Regions from separate parts of the Halanaerocella petrolearia genome, predicted to be linked through region 3. Evidence: riboswitches for the same ligand, from Rfam matches in the RefSeq annotation. Region 3 holds a riboswitch; each other region holds the start of a gene.
The links. A riboswitch is a leader RNA that binds a small molecule or an ion and turns the genes downstream of it on or off. The one in region 3 is predicted to bind S-adenosylmethionine.
Positions count from the first base shown of each region.

Region 1 (5,410 bases), on a different contig from region 3:
ATACCTTCTTCAATAGCATGTACAGTACCAGTAGGAATATATAATACATCTCCAGTTTCTACATTAACTTCAACTAAATCATCTTGTAGTCTTCCTTCTTCAATTGCGGTAGCAAATTCTTCTTTCGTTACTTCTGGTTTGACTCCATAGACTAATTTAGCATCTTCTTTAGCATCAATTACATACCACATCTCTGTCTTACCTAATTCTCCATCTTCATACTCTGTTGCATATTCATCATCTGGATGAACTTGAACAGATAGTTTATCATTAGCATCAAGTAACTTAATTAACAGTGGAAACTTTTCATAATCTTCTTCTTGGGCTTTACTTCCTAGAATTTTGGCCCCTTGTTCCTTAATAATATCCATCAACTCTTGGCCTGCAAATTCACCATTAGCAATCTTACTGCTACCATTTTCATGGGCTGCTACTTCCCAACTCTCACCTATAGAGTCATTAGGTAAATTTCGATTAAATTCTGTAGATAAAGTATCACCGCCCCATATTTTTTCTTGATAAACAGCTTTGAATTTTAAGGGATGCATCTTTATCATCCTTTCTAATTAATTATTAGAGAATACCAACCTATTATATCTAATTCTGAATTCCCTTCATAAGAAATAACTCCAATAATCTGTTCTTTAGTTAATCCTTCCTTATTTATCTTTAAATATAAACGATTATTTATCCTGCCCCATATCTCATTCTTTTTATTTGCAAAATAAGTGAATTTATTAAGTATTTGTTTGCTTTTTGGATTGATTAAATAAACTTTAACTTTATCAGCTGGTTTAGATTTAAATTTAATAGATAAGTATAAATTCTTAATAGTATTATAAGCGGCCAGATTAATAATATCTCCTTTTTGTAGCCAACTATTAGTATTATCCTTACTTATTGTCTTTTCTGTTTTCAAGATGATTTCTTTAAAATGTTTTAAAGAAACTAACTGAGGAAGATTAATAGGTTCAAAAGTAGCAAATAGTTCATTTTGTCTAATAAAACTATGTAAGTAATCTTGAATTAAAAATTGTGTTTTAAAGCTTTTTATAGATCTATATTTCTTTTTAACTGCTTGTGATGATAGATGATGATAATTCCAAGTAAGGTTGCTTATTAATTCAGTAGGAGGCTGTAAAGAAGAGTCTGGATTATACCCTCGAGGTTGAGGATAATCATTCCAATGCACTAAATAATGATAGTGTGGGATTGAAAGATTATCTTTAGCTAAAATCAGTTTAGTTATTAAAGCAGTTACCCAATGGTCAGGATGTTGATCATTGAGATGAGAAGTATAAATTATATCTGGCTTATAATTAATAATCTCTCTTTCTAAATCAGTAACCAATTCTTGTCTAGTCAACGAATAAAAATTACCATTTAAAAAGATCTCTTTAAGGTAGCCATCAGGAAATTTAAGAAATTTAATCTGCTTTCTATCTAATCCTAATTTAGTTAAAGCAGTAATAGATTCTTGTCTTCTTATAGTAGCAAATTCAATTAGCTCTTCTAAATTAGTAACTATCTTTTTAGAAAATAATTTTCTAGCCCAGTAGTAACCTTCACCACTAGTCATAAAGATTACTTTTACCTGATCACCCTGCTGTAAATGTTGAGAAATAGTACCACCTGTTCCTATAATCTCGTCATCAGGATGTGGAGCTACTATTAATATATCTTTAGCTTGTACACCAAAAGTTGTAACTACAATAAGCGTTATTATTAAAATTAACTTTAGATTATTCATTCTCTGCCTCCAATATTTTTAAATAATGAGACTAAAATAATAATTATTTCAAAATAATTACTAAAGTAAATCCTAATAGTTTGACTTTTTGTTTCATTATAGTTTCTCCTTATCACAATTTCAACTCAATATCATATCATGTAGTAGTTAGTTTAAGAAAGGAGAATATTTATGGATTATAATTATGGCTATGATAATATGGCATTTATTGTCTTTTTAATTTTAATTCTCTTGTTACTAGGTTCTGATTATTAAAGTACTTAAAAAAAGACCCCAATATTGGGGTCTTTTCTGTTATTTTACTTGGTTGAAAGCTTTCTCTAAATCGGCGATAATATCATTAACATCTTCAATTCCTACTGATAATCTGATTAAATTATCTGTAATTCCAGCTTCTTCTTGTTCTTCTTTAGAAAGTTGCTCGTGAGTAGTAGAAGCAGGATGGATAATTAAACTTCTTGTATCTCCTACATTTGCTAACAAGGAACATAACTCTACATTGTTAATTAACCTCTTACCTGCTTTAAACCCACCTTTAATGCCAAAACAGAGCATACCACCAAAGTGCCTTTGTTGTTTTTTAGCTAATTCATGCTGAGGATGACTTTCTAAACCTGGATATCTGACCCACTCTACTTCAGAATGATCTTCTAACCACTTAGCTACTTTAAGTGCATTCTGAGAATGTTTTTCCATTCGTAGAGACAATGTTTCTAGACCTTGAATGAAAGTCCAAGCATTGAAAGGACTTAAAGCTGGTCCTGTATCACGATAACCTTCGGTTCTAGCCTTTAAAAGGAATTCTTCTGGACCAAGAATAATACCTCCAATAGAAGTTCCATGGCCTCCTATATACTTAGTTGTAGAATGAACAATAATATCTACTCCTAATTCAAGTGGTTGACATAGATAAGGAGTATTAAATGTATTATCCATAACTAACTTCAAATCATACTTATGGGCCAACTCTGCCACAGCTTCAATATCAACTATATCTAAAGTAGGATTACCAGGTGACTCTAAATATAAGAACTTTGTCTCCTCATCAATAGCTTCTTCCCAGTTATCTAAATTATGAGGGTCTACAAAAGTTGTTTCAATACCATATTTAGGTAATGTCTCAGAGAAAAGATGATAAGTTCCTCCATAAACATACTTTGAAGAAACAATCTTGCCGCCACTTTCTGCTAATGTAAGAGCAGTTAAGTTAATAGCTGCCATACCAGAAGAAGTTGCTAACCCTGCCTCTGCACCTTCTAATTCTGCTACTCTCTTCTCTAAGGCTTCATTCGTAGGGTTACCAATTCTAGTATAGATATCTCCCTTTTCTTCTAGTGCAAATAGACTAGCTGCATGGTCTGCATCATCAAAAACATAAGAAGTTGTCTGATAGATAGGTACTGCTCTAGAACCTCTATTATTTTCCTCAGGATTATATCCTCCATGTAAAGCTTTAGTTTCAAAACCATACTCTTTTTCTCGACTACTCATTTTAGTTCCTCCCTTTATTATAATTAACAATATTCTATTCACTATTATTTATTCTTTACTTTAATAATATAAAATAAAAAAATCTCTTCTAGTAAGAAGAGATTTTTTACTCTTCTTATCTTTCAATACCTGACTGGTATTGCAGGAATTGGCACCTTCCTTAATTAGGAGGTTGCCGGGCTTCAGCGGGCCAGTCCCTCTGCCACTCTGGATAAGAACCTAAATATTCAATTTAAAATAATAATAACATATCTTAATAATTATGTCAACTTACTAATTTACAAAAGACTACTTTAACTATCTTTTCACATATTTACATATTAACCCATATTATGTAGTGACTCATTAGAAAGTGGGATAGGTTATAAAAACTTTTTAATTACAAATATCCCAAATTAATCCGCTAATGAATAATATATACTAAACCTTTACCCCCTATCCGATAAGGAGGTGAGATAAATGGTTGATAAAGTTAAAATAACTACAATAGGTCCTATGGAAATAAGATCTTATTCTTCCACTGAAGATGAGTTAAAAGAAACTAAAGATAGAGGAGGTGCCAAAATGGCTGAAAATGAAATCCAACAAGAAGTTGTCTGTCCAGAAGAATGTGTTGGCTGTCCAGAGGGTTGCCCAGATATTGGCCCAATAGAGGCTTGTATTCCTCCTGAAGATATTGAATTCTGCTTTACTCTAGTTGTTCCTGCTGGTTTCTCTATTCCAGGTGACACTTTAGCAGAACAAGAAGAATTCATTGCAGAAAACTTTGATGTTGCTGCCTACTTCTTAGAAGAAGAAGGATGTTTTGAATGCTTTTCACAGGAATGTGCTATTGATACAGAGTTTACAGGTGTAGGTGTAACTGAAGTATTTATTGAGGGCTGTATTAAGCTAATAGGTGGTTTATGTGTAGCAAGTGACTCTGCTCCTGAAACAGGATCTCAAGCTCCTGTATGTACTTCGACTATCATATGTGTTGATGAATTTACACCAGTCTGTTTAGATAGTGAGGCTAGTTGTGAAAATCTTCGTGTTATTGGAGCTAATGATATAATAGTTGATTTTGTAGAGACTACCTGTAGTGAGTTTTGTAGAAAAGATGGAGATGAGATTTGGGAGATAAGAGGAGTACTTGAATTTGCCTGTGGTCCATGTCCTATTGAGCAACCAATTGATGACTGTTAATGACTGATAGTGTGGGGGAAATCCCCCACACTAATTTAATCTTCAATCTTTATGATTTCTACTTCTTTTACAGCCTCTTCAATCAACTTATCAACTTCTAATTCCTCTTCTCCTTCTCTTATCTGTTCTAAAGTCGGATGAGTCTCAGGAGTCTCAGGAACAAAAACAGTACAACAGTCTTCATAAGGCTGAATAGAAGTCTCATAGGTTCCAATTTCTTTAGCTTTTGCCTCTATCTCTATCTTATCTAAGCCAATCAATGGTCTAAAGATAGGCATGGTTGCTGCTATATTTGTTACATGCATAGAACTTAATGTCTGGCTAGCTACTTGGCCCATACTTTCACCAGTCACTAATCCTTTACCGCCTTTCTGTTCTGTAATCTTCTCAGCAATCTCTATCATTTTCCGGCGCATAATAACTGTAGTTAAATCAGCAGGACATTTTTCGTTAATCTGTTTTTGAATCTCAGTAAAATGAACAACATGTAGATCCATCTTACCTTGATACTGGGCCAACACCTTTGTTAGATCAACTACCTTTTCCTTAGCTCGATCACTAGTAAAAGGGAAACTATGAAAATAGATTGGAGTAGTCTCTACTCCTCGTTTCATAGCCATCCAATTAGCTACTGGACTATCAATTCCACCTGATAGTAAGACTCCTAATCTACCTGTAGTTCCTACAGGTAAACCACCTACTCCAGGTAGATCCTGAGTATAGATATAGACGTGATTATAACGCACTTCAATATTTAACTCAATTTCAGGGTTATATAAGTCAACATTTAGTCTTCCATCAGGGGTATTTTGTAATACATATGCTCCCATCTCTCTATTTAGTTCCATACTATCTAGTTCAAAGCCTTTATTGGCCCTGCTAGCACTTACCTTAAAATTAACAGTTCTCTCTTCAGCTGGTAAAGCTTCTTTTACAGCTGCTAAACTAGCCTTCTTGACTTGATCTACATCAAGAGCAACTCTT
Region 1 covers NZ_BAAHXW010000001.1:233,856-239,265, forward strand. Annotated here, with positions in the region: gene ACYQ39_RS01270 (type I phosphomannose isomerase catalytic subunit) at 1-548, opposite strand, end outside; gene ACYQ39_RS01275 (PIG-L deacetylase family protein) at 563-1,750, opposite strand; gene ACYQ39_RS01280 (O-acetylhomoserine aminocarboxypropyltransferase/cysteine synthase family protein) at 2,045-3,241, opposite strand; SAM riboswitch class I at 3,354-3,459, opposite strand; gene ACYQ39_RS01285 (hypothetical protein) at 3,701-4,426, shown strand; gene thiI (tRNA uracil 4-sulfurtransferase ThiI) at 4,462-5,410, opposite strand, start outside.
Region 1: it holds a riboswitch for S-adenosylmethionine, as region 3 does, so the genes downstream of both, ACYQ39_RS01280 (O-acetylhomoserine aminocarboxypropyltransferase/cysteine synthase family protein) here and metK (methionine adenosyltransferase) in region 3, are expected to answer to the same signal.

Region 2 (5,410 bases), on a different contig from region 3:
ATTGGAGCATTAAGTCCTGCTTGAATAGCCATAGCTAAATAGGCTGTATTTACTTCTTCTCTAACTGGAAGACCATAGGAAATATTACTGACACCTAAGACTGTAGCAACTCCTAATTCATCTTTGATTAGACGAATAGCTTTAACGGTTTCTTGAACTCGCTCTTGTTCAGCACTAGCTGCTAAAGCCAAAGTATCAATCCAGATATCTTCTTTATTAATGCCAATTGCTTGAGCTTGCTTAACAATTTTTCGAGCAACCTTTAATCTTCCTTGAGCAGTAGGAGGGATGCCATCCTCATCTAAAGTTAATCCTAAAACTGCTGCACCATACTTATTTGCTAAAGGAAGAACTCGTTCCAAACTTTCCTGTTCACCAGTTACTGAGTTGATTAATGGTTTACCTACTACTTGTTGTAGCCCCGTTTCTAATACCTCTTGATTAGTTGTATCAATAGAGACTGGGACATCTACTACATTATGGACTGTCTCTAGGGCCAACTTCATAGCCTGAGCTTGATCAATTTCTGGTACTCCAACATTAATATCCAAAATATCAGCTTCAGTTTTAACCTGCTTAGTAGCTTCTTGAGAAACAAGTTCCATATTATTTTCAGCTAGTTGATCTGATAGCTTTTCTCGTCCAGTAGGGTTGATTCGTTCACCAATGATTCGAGTTGGTAAATCATCAGAGATAGTTACTGTTTTAGTTCGACTAGTTAATCTAGTTTCTTTAATAACTTCTCCTTTGTTAGGTGTAACATTTGTTACTTGTTCTTTAACCAACTTTATATATTCAGGAGTAGAGCCACAACAGCCACCAATTATATTGGCCCCTGCCTTGATAAAGTCTGGAATATAATCTGCCATTTCTTGAGCTGACATAGGAAAGACTGTCTGGTTATTATCATCTAAGATTGGTAACCCAGCATTAGGTTGAACACAGATAGGAAGGTCTGTCTCTTGATCTATAATCTCTACTATCTCTACTAATTTCTTAGGACCTAAGCTACAGTTGGCCCCAATTGCATCAGCACCAATAGCTTCTAAAACAGTGACTGCTGTTTGAGGGTCAGTTCCTGTCATTGTCTTTAAATTCTCTTCATAAGTTAAATTACAGATTACAGGAAGATAAGTTTCTTCTTTAACAGCAATTAAAGCGGCTCGAGCCTCCTGTAGATCAGTCATAGTCTCAATATTAATCAAATCAGCTCCAGCTTCCTCTAAAGCTTTAGCCTGTTGAGCAAATACTTCATAAGCTTTCTGAAAAGATAGATCTCCTAAAGGCTCTAATAACTTTCCAGTAGGACCAATAGAAGCTGAAACAAATACATTATTATTAGATGCTACTTCTCGAGCCAACTTTACGGCTTGGCTATTTATCTCAACTACTTGATCCTCTAAGCCATACTCAGCCAACTTAAGGGAGTTGGCCCCAAATGTATTAGTCTGAATAATATTACTGCCGGCATTTAGATAACTTGTATATATCTCCTGTAGTATCTCTGGGTTAGTTAAGTTTAATTCTTCTGGGCAGTCACCAACTTCTAATCCTTTATTCTGTAGTGCAGTACCCATAGCACCATCTAATACTAGAATCTCATTTTCTAATCTATCTAATAAATTACTCACTACTACATACTCCTTTCTTACTCTATCTATAATTATCTATTTTTTGATCTTAACTGCAAAGATGTAGTTTAATTGATATAAAGCGTCACTTTAATATCACAGCGATGAGCTATGAGCTGTGAGTCGTGAGCTAGAAATCAAACGTAACAAGCTCATTAATGTAATGGGTTTGAATTGGCTCATGGCTCATAGCAGATAGCTAACAACTACTATTCATACACACAAGTTTCAAATTCACAATTTTGGCAGTTAAAGTCACAACTAGGTCTATCTGATTCAACATTACCTAATCCTATCAAGGCAGTAATTGACTTTTGAGGATCTAGTATGTAACCAGAACTAAGGTTAATATCTAACTCTTCTCCATCTAAAAGATCTAATAATTCAGGTTGCATATCTAATTTAGTATCACCATAACCAGGGCTAAACCGCATTGTTAGATGGGATAAACCTCTGGTTAGAGATTCTTTTTTAATTAATCTAGTTACTTCATTAGCTACTTCTTCTACTGCTGCTGAACCTACTGCATCTAAAGTAGTTGCTTTAGTTAATTCACCTTCAGCAAAAAGTTGATTTACCTTCTCTTCTAATTTATATCCTATAGTTACTGCTAAAAGAGCTACTTCTTCTTGGTCAGCTAATAAGTCAGCTATATCCTGACTCTGAAAGGTAAATTTTTCTGCTCCTAAGCTAACTTTATCTTGATCAATATCTATCTCTTCTAAGATGATATATTTTCCTTTAGGTTCTAATAGGGGAGTGGCTAAATCTATTGTATCAGAGATTATCTTTTCCACTTTAGCATTAGATTCAGTCTGTTCTTGATAACCTAATTCTTTCTTCACTTCATATTTAAGAATTTCAATTGAGATATCTTGGATAATAATCTACACCTCCAATAAAAAAACCTCTTCTTATAAGAGAAGAGGAGTTATCATCTTCCCTTATTTCTCAGAAGTTAAGACTTCCGCAGGAGTTGGCACCACTGTAGTATCTTAAACTCAAACTAAAAATTACTACTGGTTGCCGGGTTTCATAGGGCCAGTCCCTCCACCACTCTCAATAAGGCTAATATCTATTCAATTATTGTGCATAAGTATAACATCAATTATACTCTTTGTCAAAACTAATTCTTTTTTTAAGTATAACTAAACCTATCTTTTATAAACATAATTAATGTTAAACTGTTAAAAAGGGGAATAAAATAATGACTAATAGTAATAAAGAAGATGCTAAAACAAAAATCAGCAATAACTATAAGTTTAATTTTGCAGTAAATATTTTAGACGGTGCTTTTTATACTTTAGGTATGGGTTTTATCTCAGTTAGTACTATTTTACCTTTATTTGTTCGCCAATTAACTAAATCTAAGTTTTTAATCAGTTTAATTGCAGCTATTATGATGTTTGGTACTACTTTTCCACAATTATTATCAGCTAAGTGGACTGCAGGTTTAGATAGAAAGAAGAGAAGAGTACTAATTTTTGGACTACTACAAAGGCTACCTTTATTGCTTTTGGCTATTTTAACTTATTTACTTGCTTCTAATAATCTGTTATTGTTTAGTTTCTTTTTACTGTGGACATTACATACTATCTTTTCTGGATTAGTTGGCCCAGTATGGTTTGATTTAGTAGCTAAAGTAATTCCTCAGGAGAACAGGGGGAAATTTTTTGGTTATCGAACCTTTTTAAGTAGTTTATTAGAGGTATTCGGGGCTTTGGGAGCTGGTTATATAATTAAGGAATTTTCTTTTCAAATTAGCTTTACTATTCTCTTTGGGATAACTTTTATAGCTATGATGATTTCATATCTTTTTTTAGCTTTAGTTAAGGAGCCAGCTTACCCAACAGAAGATAAAAATGATAGCTTCAAAGAATATATTCAAAAATTATTATCAATTATAAAAAAGGAGATAAATTACCGAAATTACTTGATTGGAGCTGTCTTAGTCCAGTTTATTGGTATGGCTGATGGATTGTTTACAGTAGCAGGCATTGAAAGGTTAGGTTTAAAGGCAGGGGAGGCTGATAAGGTTGTTGGTATTTTTACAGTAGTATTGATTATAAGTAAGAGTCTAACTAATATTTTCTGGGGTTATTTAGGAGATAAATATGGTCATAAGCTGGTAGTAGTAATTGCTGCCTTCTTTAATGCATTAGGATTAGCAGTTGCTTTTTTTGCTCATAGTCTAATTTTTTTCTATTTAGTATTTATTTTAACAGGTATAGCTTTAGGAGGCAATAGTGTTTCTTTTATAACTATCATTGCTGATTTTGCTTCTTCACCTGAGGAAAGAACAGTTTATGTAGGATTAACTAATACAGTTACTGGTTTAACAATGGCAATTATTTCTCTATTAGGTGGCTTATTAGCCGATATATTAAATTATAAAGTAGTTTTTGGTAGTTCTTTTATAATGATTGTCTTAGGAATCATACTTTTATTTTTTAAAGTAAAGGATCCTAGATTATCTTAACAATAAAAATCTGATTTATCAGCAAATAAGTTGACAAAGACAAGAAAGTATATTAAAATAAAAACAGATAATTTTTTTATTTATTAACTTATTTAATTCCATTAAAAAAGTTTTGTTATAAGTTCTTGATATTCTTTTTTATTTGTTATATACTTTTTATAGTCAAGATTATAATCAAATAATCACTAAATAAATAGTAACTTTCAAAAGTTACTATTTATTTAAACCAACTTAATTAATTTGATTAACTAAGTTGGTTTATCTATAAACTTATATAAAATAGGAGGTGTATCTAAAGGGCAAAATAGATTAGATATTACTTACATCATTAGGATAAGCAATAATATAAGTATATAATTGTTATGTAAAAAAATAATTTTCTTTCATTCATGATTATTAATTAGGAGAAATAATCTGAAATAAGTCTATAATCAAATAAAATTCATTATAAGTTCATAAGATTCTCCTTATCTAAACTACTCAATAAGATAAGGGGGCAATTTAAAATGGATATTTTTACAGTTGGATCATTTATATTTTTTACTGCTTTAGTTGCAGTTATTTCTTACAAATTTACTAAAGAAGAAGATTTAGATACTCAAGATGGATATTTTCTTGGGGGTAGAAGTCTTACTGGTTGGATGATTGGTGGTTCTTTAATGTTGACTAATTTATCTACAGAGCAGTTAATAGGATTAAATGCTCAAGGATATACAGACAATATGTCTGTTATGGGTTGGGAAGTTGGCTCGGCAGTAGCCCTAGTAATAGTAGCTTTTTATTTATTACCAAAGTATTTAAAAGGTGGCATTACAACTATTCCAGACTTTTTAGAAGAAAGGTTCGATTCTGGTACTAAAAGAATAGTTACAATTTTATTCTTATTTGGCTATGTTTTTAACCTATTACCACCTATTCTTTATACAGGAGCTAGAGGAATCAGTGGTATGTTTAATATTCCAGAAACACTAGGAGTTAGTCAGTGGACTGGATTATGGATTGCAGTCTGGGGTATAGGAATTGTAGGTTCTATTTATGCCATTTTTGGCGGGTTGAAAGCTGTAGCAGTATCAGACACAATCAATGGTATCGGATTATTTATTGGAGGATTGGCTATTCCGATTTTTGGGTTATTTGCTCTAGGAGATGGATCTTTGATTGAAGGTTTTCAGACTATTATGCAGAATACCCCTGAGAAACTAGATGCTATAGGCTCATCATCAGATCCAGTACCATTTAGTACAATGTTTACTGGAATGTTATTAGTTAATTTATTCTACTGGGGTACAAATCAATCTAT
Region 2 covers NZ_BAAHXW010000001.1:202,258-207,667, forward strand. Annotated here, with positions in the region: gene ACYQ39_RS01125 (homocysteine S-methyltransferase family protein) at 1-1,631, opposite strand, end outside; gene ACYQ39_RS01130 (hypothetical protein) at 1,841-2,476, opposite strand; SAM riboswitch class I at 2,573-2,700, opposite strand; gene ACYQ39_RS01135 (MFS transporter) at 2,839-4,110, shown strand; gene ACYQ39_RS01140 (solute:sodium symporter family transporter) at 4,617-5,410, shown strand, end outside.
Region 2: it holds a riboswitch for S-adenosylmethionine, as region 3 does, so the genes downstream of both, ACYQ39_RS01130 (hypothetical protein) here and metK (methionine adenosyltransferase) in region 3, are expected to answer to the same signal.

Region 3 (5,410 bases):
CAGTTACTTTAGTAGAAGATAAGATAGCTAAATTTCCGGATGCTCCTACAAAGCGAGGGCGTAGACATCTAGATGAGTTGATTGAGGCTCATCAAAAGGGCTATCGTAGTGTAGTTTTATTTATTATTCAACGTCAGAATATTGATTATTTTACTCCTTGTCGTAGAATTGATCTTGACTTTGCTCAAAAGTTAGAAGAAACTATAGATGCAGGAGTAGAAGTTTATGCTTATCAATGCCAAACAAACACAGATGGAATTAAGCTGGATAATCAAATAAAAGTTAAGGTATAAGTAAGGGGGATTATTTTATGTTTAATTTTGATGATGTAATTGATCGGAGAGATACTGATTCTTTAAAGTGGGATACAATTGGTGATGATAATATGTTACCTATGTGGGTAGCAGATATGGACTTTAAGAGCCCTAAAGCAGTCAGAGAAGCTCTTGCTAAAAGAGTAGAGCATGGTATTTTTGGCTATGCTGGAGGATATGACTCATACTATGATGCAGTTATCCAGTGGATGAAAAGACGCCAGCAATGGGAAGTAAAGAAAGATTGGATCTCTATTAGTCCAGGGGTAGTTCCAGCTTTGAATATGTTAGTTAGAGCTTTGACTAATCAAGGTGATAAGGTAGTTATTCAATCACCTGTCTACTATCCTTTTTATGAAGTAGTAGAGAATAATGGCTGTCATGTAGTTGATAATCCTTTACAATTTGATGGTGCTAGTTATCAGATGGACTTTGCAGATTTAGAGGAAAAACTTGACTCGCGAGTTAAACTTATGATTCTTTGTAGTCCTCATAACCCAGTTGGTAGAGTCTGGAGTGAAGAGGAATTGAGGAAATTAGGGGAAATATGTAATAAAAATGACGTAATTATAATTGCAGATGAGATTCATTCTGATTTGATTTTGTCAGATAATGAACACCAAGTATTTTCTTCTCTCTCAGAAGAATTTAAACAAAATTCTGTAATCTGTAATGCTCCCACAAAGACTTTTAATATTGCAGGTATTCAGATTTCTAATATTATTATTCCTAATCAGAATATTAGAGAGTTATTTCAACATACTTTAGAGAGTACAGGGGTAGGAAGGCCAAATATATTTGCAGTTACAGCAGCTAGGGCAGCTTATAATAAAGGAGAAGAATGGTTAGATGAACTTTTAGTTTATCTAAAGAATAACTTAGAGTTTTTGCAAAGTTATATAGAAGAGAATATACCTCAAATAAATGTTATTGAACCAGAAGGTACCTATTTAGTCTGGTTAGATTTTAGAGAATTAGGTTTGACTGATAAAGAGATTAGAAGTTTATTATTTAAAGAAGCGGAGTTGATTTTAAATCCTGGGCCAATCTTTGGAGAGCAGGGAAGTGGATTTCAAAGGATTAATATAGCTTGTCCTAAATCAGTATTAAAGGAAGGTTTACAGAGGTTAAAAAAGGCAGTTGATAAGATATAATCTTATGATAATTGACATATTAAATTGGTTATGATAGAATTAAGTTGATTAAAAAATAGAATAATACATCACGAGTAGTGGAGGGACAGGCCCTATGAAGCTCAGCAACCGCCTGAGAAGGAAAGGTGCTAATTCCTGCCAGTCTTTTTTCTGGGAGATGTATTGAGTAGCTTATTATCTCTCCAGTTAGGAGAGTTTTTTTATTTTAATAAGAAATTATTTTAGTTAGTTGCGGAAAAATAATAGATAGATTTTAATTAGCAGTTAGTGATTATTAATTGTGGATTAAATATAGGAGGTAATAATTATGTCAGAAAGATACTTTTTTACATCTGAATCAGTAACAGAAGGTCATCCAGATAAGGTGGCAGATCAGATTTCTGATGCTGTTTTGGATGCTATCTTAGAAGAGGATTCAGCGGCTAGAGTAGCTTGTGAAACAACAGTTACTACAGGAATGGTCTTAGTAGCTGGTGAAATTTCTACCGATTGTTATGTTGATATTTCGGAAGTTGCGCGAGAAACTATTGAAGATATAGGTTATACAAGGGCCAAATATGGTTTTGACTCTGAAACTTGTGCAGTCTTAACTTCTATTGACGAACAGTCTCCTGATATTGCTATGGGAGTTGATGAGGCTTTGGAATCTAAAGAAGGGGCCCAAGAAGAGATTGGGGCAGGAGATCAGGGCATTATGTTTGGTTATGCTACTAATGAAACAGAAGAGTTGATGCCCTTACCAATTACTCTATCCCATAAGTTGGCCCAGCAGTTGGCTAAAGTAAGAAAAGAAGGGTCACTAAATTATCTACGACCTGATGGCAAGACTCAAGTTACAGTAGAGTATGAAGGAGACAAGCCAGTACGAATTGATGCAATTGTTATCTCTACTCAGCATCATCCTGAAATTGAACTAGAAGATCTACGAGAGGATTTAGTTGCAGAGGTAGTAAAGCCAGTTATTGATGCTGATTTATTAGATGAAGAGACTACATATTATATCAATCCAACTGGTCGCTTTGTAATTGGTGGTCCGCAAGGAGATGCTGGATTGACAGGACGAAAGATCATTGTTGATACTTATGGTGGTATGGCACGCCATGGTGGAGGAGCATTCTCTGGTAAAGATGCTACTAAAGTAGATAGATCTGCTACTTACGCTGCTCGTTATGTAGCTAAAAATATAGTAGCAGCAGGTTTAGCAGATAAATGTGAGGTACAATTATCATATGCTATTGGAGTAGCTCATCCAGTATCAATTATGGTTGATACATTTGGTACCGCTAAGCTTGAAGAGGATAAGATTGAAGAATTAGTTGATAAGCACTTTGATCTACGTCCAGGTGAGATTATTAAAGAATTAGATTTGAGGCAGCCAATTTATCGCCAGACAGCAACCTATGGTCACTTTGGGCGGTCTGATTTAGATTTACCTTGGGAGAGAACTGATAAAGCTGGTCTATTAAAAGAAGAAGCAGGTTTATAAATTATAAAATACCGCCCTATAGGGCGGTATTTATCTTATTAGGGGCTGGTTTATCCTTTTAGATTAATAGTTGGTTGTAAAGTTTTTTGTTCTTTGAAGTAACGACCTTGCTCCAAAAATAATTCAGTCATTTCTATTTGCAAGGTTTTTAATGTTAAGTTTTTAGGTGCTAGTTGCGATGATTCAGTTTTATTTATAGTCCATTCTTTTAGTTTTTTTCTTGTCTCTTTATAAGTAGCAGTAATTAATTTTTCGCTATCTGTTGGGAGAGGTTCTAGTGCTTTATGTGCTTTCTTATAACTAATATTAATAATCTTTTTAACTTGTTTATGGAAAGACTTTAATTTAGTTGGATTTTGTTGGTATTTTTCTTTGATCAAATCTAAAATTTGGTTAGAAATAGTCTCTATCCCCCATTTATCAGTATCAACCTTTAGTTTTTCTTCTAATTCTGAATAAGATTCTTTTTGGTTATCTTCTTTTTTCTCTTTCTTATCGTCTTTAAGCTCTTCTGTTAGAGTAAGAAAGTCACTCTTTTTTGATTTCTTTTGTTGTCGACCTTTATTTTGTTTATAAGCATGGTCATGATACTGATTTGTTTTAGTAATTGGAGATGTCTTTGTAATTCTATTGACGCCATCTTCAGTCATAGTATCCCCTCCCTCTTATTAATATTATCGATAGTTCAGGTTAGATTATAACCTGTCTATAGTAGCATTTAAGTTATTTAGCTAGGTATTGGTCGTATATAATACTATTAACTGATGGCTATGTTACTGAAAGAGAAATATCACCTTTGCATAAATAACCTTCTATAATACATAAATATAATAACAGCCTATTTAAATTAATTGAAATATACAATAAAATTGGTTTATAATTGTAATATACAAAGGAGGAGATAAAGTGACTAATAATCTTGAGATTTTAATTATGTTTGGTGCAGACTTTGACCAAAGTCAGTTATCTAGTTTAAAAAAGATGGCTCCTCAAGTTGCAATTACTAATCTTCAAGCAGATGAAGTTACTACTGAAATGATAAAAAAAGCAGATATTATATTTGGTTGGCCAAAGAAGGAAGATCTAAAGAAGGCAGAAAATTTGAAATGGTTACATCTACCAAGTGCTGGTGCAAGTAAGTATATAGATCAAAGTTTGTATCATAACCAAGATATTATTTTGACTAATTCTAGTGGTGTTTATGGTTTGCCAATAGCTGAACATATTTTAGGTATGATTTTAGCTTTTAATAATAATCTATCTCAGTATTTTGAGCAACAACAGCAGAAAGAATGGCAATCAGTAAGAGCAAGAAGAGATATTTATGGTTCTACTTGTGGAATAATTGGTTTTGGGAATATAGGAAGAGAAGTTGCTAAACGTGCTCAAGCTTTAGGCTCTAGAGTATTGGCACTGAAACGGACAGTAGATCAAGTTCCTGATTATGTAGATAAGTTATATACTCAAGATGAAATTAACCAAGTACTAAAGGAGTCAGATTATATAATCTTATCTTTACCGATTACAGAAGAGACTAAAGGAATAATTTCAGCACAAGAGTTACAGTTGATGAAGAAAGATGCTTTCTTAGTTAATGTTGGGCGTGGGGAGTTAGTTGTACAGAATGATTTGATAAAGGCTTTAACTGAAGGTTGGATAGCAGGGGCTGGATTAGATGTTACTACTCCTGAACCACTACCAGAAGATAGTCCTTTATGGGAACTATCTAATGTAATTATTACACCTCATTGTTCTGGCTATTCGCCTACCAATTCAAAAAGGTTGTATGATATCTTTAGTAAGAACTTAGAGTCTTATATGAAAGGTCAACCTCTAAAGAATAGAGTGAATTTTAGAGTAGGATACTAAATATATCACTATCTAATCAGCCATTGAATAAAATACTATGATTCTTAATAGAAAAGAGGGATAAAGATGGCTGATGATGGTTTTGATATTATGGAGGCTTTTAAAGTTAGTTGGGAGAATATTAGAGATAACTTTGGGAAGTTAGTTGGCCCGTTATTGATTTGGGGAGTAATTTTTTCTTTAAGTGCAGTTACTCCCAAAGTAAATTCTTTATTAGGTATTGTGACTGAATATGTTAAGTTAGTAGTTACTTTAGGGGTAGTTAATATAATCTTAAGATTATATGATGATCTTGAAGTTGAATGGCAAGATTTAATTTTTAAGCGTAAGATTTGTGGAACGTTATTTTTATTAACTTTGGTTTTTTATTTAGCCTCAGCTTTAATGAGTGCTTTAGCAGGAGCATTTAATAGTCAAGTTATTAGTTTTATTTTATTTTTAGTAGGTTTTTTCTTATTTATTAGATTCTTCTTTGCAGGGTATTTTATTATAGATAAGGATGTAGATCTAATATCATCCTTACAGTTGAGTTATCATTTAACAGAAGGACATACTATTAGACTGGTCTGTTTGTGGTTATCAACAAT
Region 3 covers NZ_BAAHXW010000002.1:1,131,823-1,137,232, forward strand. Annotated here, with positions in the region: gene sfsA (DNA/RNA nuclease SfsA) at 1-293, shown strand, start outside; gene ACYQ39_RS13030 (MalY/PatB family protein) at 311-1,468, shown strand; SAM riboswitch class I at 1,531-1,632, shown strand; gene metK (methionine adenosyltransferase) at 1,776-2,954, shown strand; gene ACYQ39_RS13040 (hypothetical protein) at 3,005-3,604, opposite strand; gene ACYQ39_RS13045 (D-2-hydroxyacid dehydrogenase) at 3,861-4,823, shown strand; gene ACYQ39_RS13050 (hypothetical protein) at 4,890-5,410, shown strand, end outside.